Regions from separate parts of the Thioalkalivibrio sp. ALE28 genome, predicted to be linked through region 2. Evidence: predicted binding sites of a transcription regulator. Region 2 holds the regulator's gene; the other holds the start of a gene.
The links. Region 2 encodes FliA, which starts transcription of late flagellar genes. Its sites were predicted from a motif close to GCTAAAGTTNNNNNNNNNNCNGCCGATA; they were not measured.
Positions count from the first base shown of each region.

Region 1: a site for FliA is predicted at 1,521-1,548, ahead of D105_RS0104105 (methyl-accepting chemotaxis protein). Genes of this name have one in related genera too.

Region 1 covers NZ_KB898095.1:40,085-44,254, reverse strand. Annotated here, with positions in the region: gene D105_RS0104105 (methyl-accepting chemotaxis protein) at 1-1,441, opposite strand, end outside; gene moaB (molybdenum cofactor biosynthesis protein B) at 1,881-2,417, opposite strand; gene rluB (23S rRNA pseudouridine(2605) synthase RluB) at 2,477-3,457, shown strand; gene D105_RS0104090 (endonuclease III domain-containing protein) at 3,464-4,117, shown strand.
Region 2 covers NZ_KB898094.1:52,762-56,931, reverse strand. Annotated here, with positions in the region: gene D105_RS0102375 (chemotaxis protein CheA) at 1-769, opposite strand, end outside; gene D105_RS0102370 (protein phosphatase CheZ) at 815-1,591, opposite strand; gene cheY (chemotaxis response regulator CheY) at 1,687-2,067, opposite strand; gene D105_RS0102360 (RNA polymerase sigma factor FliA) at 2,109-2,876, opposite strand; gene D105_RS0102355 (MinD/ParA family protein) at 2,873-3,697, opposite strand; partial or broken gene flhF (flagellar biosynthesis protein FlhF) at 3,866-4,170, opposite strand, start outside.

The DNA of each region.
Region 1 (4,170 bases), on a different contig from region 2:
CCTGCAGGATGTCGCCGATATTGTCGCTGTCACCCTTGAGCGCCGTGATGACCTCGGCGGTGCTCTGGATCTCGTTCGAGAGCTTGTTGATCGAGGTGACCGATGCGCTGACCACGTTGCGGCCACTCTGGGCCTGTTCCGTGGTTTCTCGCACGACATCTGCCGTGCTCTGGCTGTTGCGGGCGACCTCCTCGACGGTCGCGGTCATCTCGTTGATCGCTGCGGCCGCGTCACTGAGCTGGGCGTTCTGGCGATTTACACCCTTGTCGGTCTCTTCGTTGATGTGTGAAAGCTCGGTAGCGGCCGAGGCGACTTCCTCGGCATGGCCGCGAACGCTGCCGATCAGTTCGCGCAGGCGGGACTGCATGGTGGCGATGGCCGCGAGCAACGACGAGTCATCGCCCTTGCGCAGCTGGATCGGGACGGTCATGTCGCCCTCCGACACCTGGCGGACGACGTCCGAGGCGTAGGCGGGATCGCCCCCCAGCGTGCGCAGGACATTGCGGATCACCCCGAGGCTGATCAGCGAGGCCGCGATCAGGATGGCGATGGTGAGGCCGACGACCCACCAAAGCGCGCGTTGCAGCTCGGCCAGTGCGACCCCTTCGTCGAGCTCCATCAGCAGGCCCCAGCCAAGCAGGGGGATGTCGGTAAAGCTACCGATCACCGCAGTCCCGATTGCGTTTTGGTAGCGTCCGACCCCACTGTCACCCGCGGCGATCGCCTGTGCAGCCCGGGTGTCGATTGGCTGGTCCGTATCGGGGGCCGATTCAACCGGTGTCACGGGATGCCGGTCGCGGTCTACGAGGTAGATCTCGGATCCTTCGCCGAGATCGATCGCGTTGACCCGATCAAAGATCGTGTCGAGTTGCACCGCCCCGCGCATCACGGCGATTGGTTCGCCATCCGGTCCTTCGATCGGAATTGCGACGGTGCTGACCCGATTGCCCGTCGCGCGGGAAACCACCGGCCGCGAGAAGGTGTCCTCCCCACTGATCGCGCTCTGGAACCATGCCCGGTCGGGCACATTGAAATCGTTCGCCTCCTCGCGGCTGAGGACGCGCGCCTGTCCGTCGAAGGCCACTCCGACCTCGCCCATGCCGTCGGCATTCACGACAAAGATCGTGTCGTATTCACCGCGCAGCGACGCGATCTGCTCGATCAGGTGCTCGAGTTCATCGAGGTCCATGCCGCGAGCTGCATCGAGGCCTGCGAGGTAGCGCATTTCATCCTGCCGCCCCAGGAGCCATTCGTTGAAGGACTGGGCGTTGGATTCGCCCATTGCGTGAAGCCGGTCGATGGTCGCGTCGGTGTAGGAGGCGCGGTACTGCAAGAAGATGAGGGTGGCAACGATGAGGATCGCGCCCACGATGAGAGACAGGATCATCAGCGTCAGGCGGGTACCGAAGCCGACACTGGAGAGGGGGTTCAGGGATGTCATCGCGTTGTCCTTCCATTTCGTTGTTCTAGTCGGAGGGCGACAAGCAGATCCGTGTGAGCGCCGCACCCGATACAGGGGGTAGCGGCACGCCCAAAGGCTTTTTTAGAGCATTTTGGGCATTTTTCTTGTGGGAACGGTGTATCGCGTTTCGGTACGGACGGATTTCCCGGTAATCGTTATCCGGGATCCTGGCGGCAGGGGTTGCCCCGACGGGGGAGATCCCGGCTTTTCGCTACGCTCCGGCCGGGATGACGATGCAGGGGTAAAGGGCGGCGCTGGTGATATTCCAGGAAAGGCGCGGATTACAGCGACCTGCGGCTGGCTATGCCGCCTCCGGAGGATCTCCGTGACTGGCCGACTCTCGTTGCTAATCAGGTCCGCTTTCGAGCTTGGCCTTGTTCGTGCCTTCGTGCTCTTCGTGGTGAAATCCGTATTTCCCTCAGGACTCCGTCAGGCGCGGCATCAGCATGGTGAGGTTGCAGGGCATGGTGCGGTCGTCGAGCTGGGCCTGGATGATGCGGTCCCAGGCGGTGCGGCAGGCGCCGGTGGAGCCGGGCAGTACGAAGAGGTAGGTGCCGTTCGCGACCCCTGAAAGGGCGCGCGACTGCAGGCTGGAGGTGCCGATCTCTTCATAGGAGAGCATGCGGAACAGCTCGCCGAAGCCCTCGATGGTCTTGTCCAGCAGCACCGAGGCGGCCTCGGGGGTGCCGTCACGGCCGGTGATGCCGGTGCCGCCGGTGGTCAACACGGCGTCGATTTCGGGATCGGAGATCCAGCGCGAGAGTTCGGCGCGGATGGCGTAGACGTCGTCCTTCACGATCCGCCGATCGGCGGTGCGGTGGCCGGCGCTTTCGAGGCGTTCCACCAAGGCGTCGCCGGAGCGATCCTCGGCGAGGTCGCGACTGTCGGAGATGGTGAGCACGGCGATGTTGAGCGGCGTCTTCACGGGGCTGGTTTCCGGCGTGGAATCGGTCATGGCAACGTCCTGTTGGTGTATCGTGGCGCCCATCTTAATGAGTTGCTGGAGTTCCGGGAATGTCGGAGCGGGTACAGAAGGTCCTGGCGGCGCGGGGGCTGGGTTCGCGGCGCGAGATCGAGGGCTGGATCGAGCGCGGCGAGGTGCAGGTGAACAACCGTACCGCGCGGCTGGGCGATCAGGTCGACGAGCACGACGTGATTCGTGTGCGCGGGCGCATCGTGCGGCGCCCGGAGCATCCGCACCGCTGGATCGTGTATCACAAGCCGGTCGGCGAGATCTGCAGCCGCTCCGATCCGGAGGGGCGGCGGCCGGTGTTTGCCAGCCTGCCGCGCCTGAAGGGGCAGCGCTGGGTGGCGGTCGGGCGGCTGGACCTGAACACCTCCGGCCTGCTGCTGTTCACCACGGACGGCGAGCTGGCCAATCGCCTGATGCACCCGAGCATGGCGCTGGAGCGCGAGTATGCCGTGCGCGTGCTGGGCGAGGTGCCGCCGGCCACGCTGGACATGCTGCGCGAGGGCGTGGAGCTGGAGGACGGCCCGGCGCGTTTCGACAGCCTGGAGGAGCAGGGCGGGGACGGCGCCAATCACTGGTATCACGTGATCGTCAGCGAGGGCCGCAACCGCCTGGTGCGCCGGTTGTGGGATGCCGTCGGCGTCACGGTCAGCCGCCTGATCCGGGTGCGCTACGGGCCGGTCGTCCTGGGGCGGGGTCTGAAGACCGGCGCGGTGCGCGACCTGGAGAGCCGCGAGGTGGCCGGGCTGTACGCGGCGGTGGACCTGCCGATGCCGGAGTCGGTGCGCGCGCGCGGGCGCGGCGGGCCGCGCCGCGATCCCCACAGCAAGCGCCCCGGCAAGCCGGTGGCGGCGGGCAAGTCGCGCAACAGCCGCGCGTCCCGCGAGGACGGCTGGAGTTCCTCGCCGCCGAAGAAGTCGGGCAAGCCGGCAGCCCCCGGCGGCCGCGGTGGTGGCCGGGGTGCGAAGCCCTCGGGCGGGCGCCCGGGGGGCGGTGGCAAGCCGGGCGGGCGTCGCCAGCGGTAGAGCGGCATGCAGATTCCCCGACTCCTTGAGGCCCTGCGCGCGGAGTACGGCGACCTGCAATGGTGGCCGGCGGATACCGCCTTCGAGGTGATGGTCGGTGCCGTACTGACCCAGAACACCAGCTGGACCAACGTCGAGAAGGCCCTGGACAACCTGCGCGCCATCGATGCCTTGTCGCCCGCGGGGCTGATGGCGCTGGGTCAGGAAGAACTGGCCGAGCGGATCCGTCCCAGCGGCTATTTCAACGTGAAGGCCGACCGGCTGCGGCATCTGCTGCGCTTCCTGGAGGTGTCCGGCGGTGTCGAGGGACTGGCCGCGCTGGAAACGGCCGAGTTGCGCTCGGCGTTGCTGGGGGTCAAGGGCGTGGGCCCGGAGACAGCCGATGATATCGCGCTGTATGCCTTCGACCGCCCGGTCTTCGTGGTGGATGCCTATACCCGGCGTCTGTTCGAGCGCCTGGAGGTCCCGCAGGCGCAGGCGCCCTACGATCAGCTTCGCGGGCACGTCGAGGCGGAGCTGGGGCCGGATGTGGCCGCCCTGAACGACCTGCATGCGCTGATCGTGGAACACGGCAAGGAGCGCTGTCGCCCGCGGCCGCGGTGCGAAGGCTGCCCGCTGCGTGGGCACTGCAGCCATCCCGACACTCGGGGAAACCCTTGAGGTCGCCGCCTCGTGCCGGTTGACGCTGACCCCGGGGCGCCCGAACCTGAGCG
Region 2 (4,170 bases):
CTTCCGCAGGTTCGTCGTCTGCGGGGCTGGGGACTGCCCCGGTAGCGGCCGGCCCGGCGCCCTTGGCCTGCAACTCGTCCAGCAGGTTCTCGAATTCGTCGTCGGTGATCAGGTCGCCGGAGCTACCCTCACCCTCCGCAGCCGGTTCTTCTCCGGCCGCATCGCCCGCGGTGGAGCCCGTCTCCACGGGCTTCGGCGGCTGATCGCCGTGCAGGCTGTCGAGCAGGGCCTCGAATTCGTCGTCGGTGATCTCGTCACCGGCACCGACCATCGCGTCGCCATCCGCCGCCGGTTCCGCATCCGTATCCGCTTGCGGTTCGGGTTCTGGCTCCGGCTCGGGTTCCGGGGGTGGCGGCGCGGCGGGCTCCGCCGCCACGTCCTCGTTGTTCGCCATGCGCCGGAGGTTTTCCACCAGATCGGCCTCGGCGGGTGTGGGATCCACGCCGGAGCGCAGGTCCCCGAACATTACGTTCAGGGTGTCCAGCACCCGCAGCATGGTGTCCATCAGGTGACTGTCCGCCCGCCGCTCACCGTTACGCAGCAGGTTGAAGACGTCCTCCGCGTGATGGCACACGGTCACCAGGGGATCCAGGCTCAGGAAGCCGGCTCCACCCTTGATGGTATGGAAGCTACGAAAGACCGCATTCAGCAGATCCCGGTCATCGGGATTCTGTTCCAGGTCGATGAGTTGCTCGTTGAGCCCCTCCAGCAGTTCCCCGGCCTCGATCAGGAAGTCCTGAAGGATTTCGTCATTGGGGTCGATGGCCATTCAGTCTCTCCGGTCGCGTGGCGCCATTCGCATGAGGGGAACTGCCTAGAAGCCCAGGCTCGATAGCAGATCGTCCACCTCGTCCTGTCCTTGAACGACATCCGCGGCGGAATCTTGAGTCTTGGGCACGCTGGGACCGTGACCCTTGCGGTCCGCCTCGCGCTCCTCCTCGCGTTGTTCAAGCGACGCCTCGGCCGCCTCGACCTGCTCCATGCGCCCGCTGGAGAGCCGGATCAGGGACACCAGGTTCTCTTCCAGGTCGGTCACCAGCTGGATCACGCGGCGAATCACCTGGCCGGTAATGTCCTGATAGCTCTGTGCCATCAGCACCTCGGAGAGCAGCCGGCGCAGCTCCTCGGTGTCGTCCCCCGCCTGCGCGAAGAACGTGTCGAGCTCGCGGGCAAAGTCCCGGAACTCCTCCACTGAGAGCTGGCGGTTGCGAAAGCGCGTCCACTTCGCCGTCAGGTCGGCCGCCTGCTGGCTGAACGACTCCGCGATCGGCAGGCTCGACTCGATGGCATTCATGGTGTCGTGGGCCGCCTGTTCGGTCATCGTGACCACGTAATTCAGGCGTTCCTTTGCGTCCGGGATCTCCGCCTGGGTCAGTTCGACCAGACGCGAATCGCCGCGGAAGCTTTGCAGGGCCTCGTGAAGATCACGGGTCAGCTTGCCCAGCTCGTCGAAGAGTTCGCGGTCATAGGGGCGCGCCAGATCCTGCACCAGCGCCCGGGCGCCCGTGTCGTCGCCCGCCTCCAGCGTCTTGACCAACTGCCGCGCAAGCTCCAGCTGATCGTCGCGTGGTGGGTGTTCCTGTTCAGTCATGAGAAGCCTCTTGCGGGTACGGCGCGGAAGGTTTCGGACGACGCCCGCGGCGGTCGGTGCCACGGGCGTCGGGCATATCGGTCACAGGCCCATGATTATCCCTGTGCTTCAATGCGTTCGAAGATCTTGTCGATCTTTTCCTTCAGCGTCTCGGCGGTGAACGGCTTGACCACGTAGCCGTTCACGCCCGCCTCGGCCGCCTCGACGATCTGGTCGCGCTTGGCCTCCGCCGTCACCATCAGCACCGGCATGGACTTGAGGTTCGGGTCGGCGCGCACGGCCTTCAGCAAGTCGATCCCCGGCATGTTGGGCATGTTCCAGTCGGTGATCAGAAAGTCGAAATCGCCGTTCTGCAGCATCGGCAGCGCAGTGCTGCCGTCGTCGGCTTCCTGGGTATTGTTGAAGCCAAGATCACGCAACAGGTTCTTGATAATGCGCCGCATCGTGGAAAAGTCGTCCACGATGAGAATCTTCATTCCCTTGTCCACACGTCACTCCGGGATTCGTAGGGTGGGTTTTAGAATAACTGCAAAGCCGTACCGTCTTCGAGCCACGAACCCAGGCGGGCACGCAGTCGAATGGTGGCCTGACTTCGGATCTGGCTGACGCGCGACTCGGTCACGCCCAGCACGGCACCGATCTCGCGCAGGTTGAGCTCTTCGATGTAGTAGAGCGACAGCACCAGCCGCTCGCGTTCGGGGAGGTCGCCGAGGGCTTCGGCCAGTTCCTGACGGAACTCACCGGCCTCGAGGGTGCGGGCCGGCGACACCTCCTGCCCTTCGATCACGCGATCAGCCCCGTCGTCACCCCCGCCGAGGTCGTCCAAAGCGAACAGGTGGGCCCCGGCGTGATCCTGCAGCATCTCGTAGTACTGGTCGATCGGCACGTCCAGCTCGGCGGCGACCTCGCTGCCACGCGCCGCCCGCCCCTCGCGCGCCTCGACGGTCTGGATCGCCGCGGCAATACGCCGACTGTTGCGGTGCACCGAACGCGGTGTCCAGTCACTGCGGCGCAGCTCGTCGATCATCGCGCCACGGATGCGGATGCCGGCGTAGGTGGCAAAGGTCGCGCCCTGGCCGCCCTCGAACTGGCGCGCCGCCTCGAGCAGCCCGATCATGCCCGCCTGAATCAGATCATCCACCTGCACCGAGGCGGGGAGCCGCGCCATCAGGTGATGGGCGATGCGGTGGACCAGCTCGACGTGATCGGCAATCAGCTGTTCGTGTCCGCCGCTGGCCGCGGAGGTCGCCTGATAGCCGGAAAGTCGATTACGCGTCGTCATCATGCGCTCTGCAGCATCCGTTCCACGAAAAACCCGACGCCACCGTGGTCACCGCCCCCCACCGGCCAGCGGTCCACGGTCCGTGCCAGTTCGGCAAAGGCCTTCCCCGCCGGGCTCCCGGGGTACTGCTGTACCACTGGCGCGCGTTTCTGCACCGCCTTTCGCAGGTGATCGTCCATCGGAATATAGCCGGCCAGGTCGAGCACCACCTCCGGCAGGTAGTTGCCGCAGACGGTATTGAGCTTCTGCATCAGTCGCTCGGCGCCTTCGCGGCCGTCGACCATGTTCGTCACCATGCGGAAGCGACGCAGGCCATGATCGCGGTGCAGGACCTTGATCAGGGCATAGGCGTCGGTAATCGAGGCGGGCTCGTCGCAGACCACCACCAGGGTCTCCTGGACCGCGCGGCAGAACGACGTCACGGATTCCTGCAGGCCGGCCGCGGTGTCCACGATCAGCACATCCAGGGGTTTGCGATAGGCGCTGAAGGCATGGATCAGACCGGCATGCTCGGCCGGCGTCAGGTTGGCCATCGCCGCGATCCCGGAAGCCGACGGCACCACCTTCACCCCGTCCGGTCCCTGGACGAGCACATCTTCCAGGCTCTCCACATCACCGGTCACCAGGTCGTGCAGCGTGCGCTCGGGACGCATCCCCAGCAGCAGGTCCACGTTGGCCAGGCCCAGATCGGCGTCGAACAGCATGACCTCGCGCCCGAGCCGGGCCAAGCCCACCGACAGGTTCACCGATACGTTGGTCTTGCCCACCCCGCCCTTGCCCGAGGCAACCGCGATGACCTTCAACGGCTTGTTAGTGCGTGGCATAGCGCCCCTTCCCGACCGGTTGAATCAGTTCCAGCGTGGCGGGCTCCGCCGCCCGTGCCGGACGTGCCTGGGCGCGCGCGCGCCGCGGCGGTTCCATCTCCGCCAGGCGCTCGGCCGCCCAGGTCTCGCGGGCATTGGCCGCTGCCCCGGGTTCATCGGCGGCATCCTCCAGGGCCAGTCGGGTCAGATACCCGGTATCGACCCGGTGAAAGTCCTCGGCAATACGCTGGCCATCGCTGACGAACCCCAGCCCCAGGTGCTGATCGAGCAGTACGGACAGGACCTCGCCCAGCTCCTCGGCCTCGTCCAGCTTGGTCAGCACCAGCGCCGAGGGCTCCGCCTTGCGAAATGCCTCCAGCACCCGCCGCAATGCGCTGCCCTGGGTCGTCGCCGACACCACCAGCCAGCTCTCGGCCCGGATGTCCGGCGGCAGGTGCGCGAACAGGGATTCGTCCTCCACTGCCCGCGGGGCC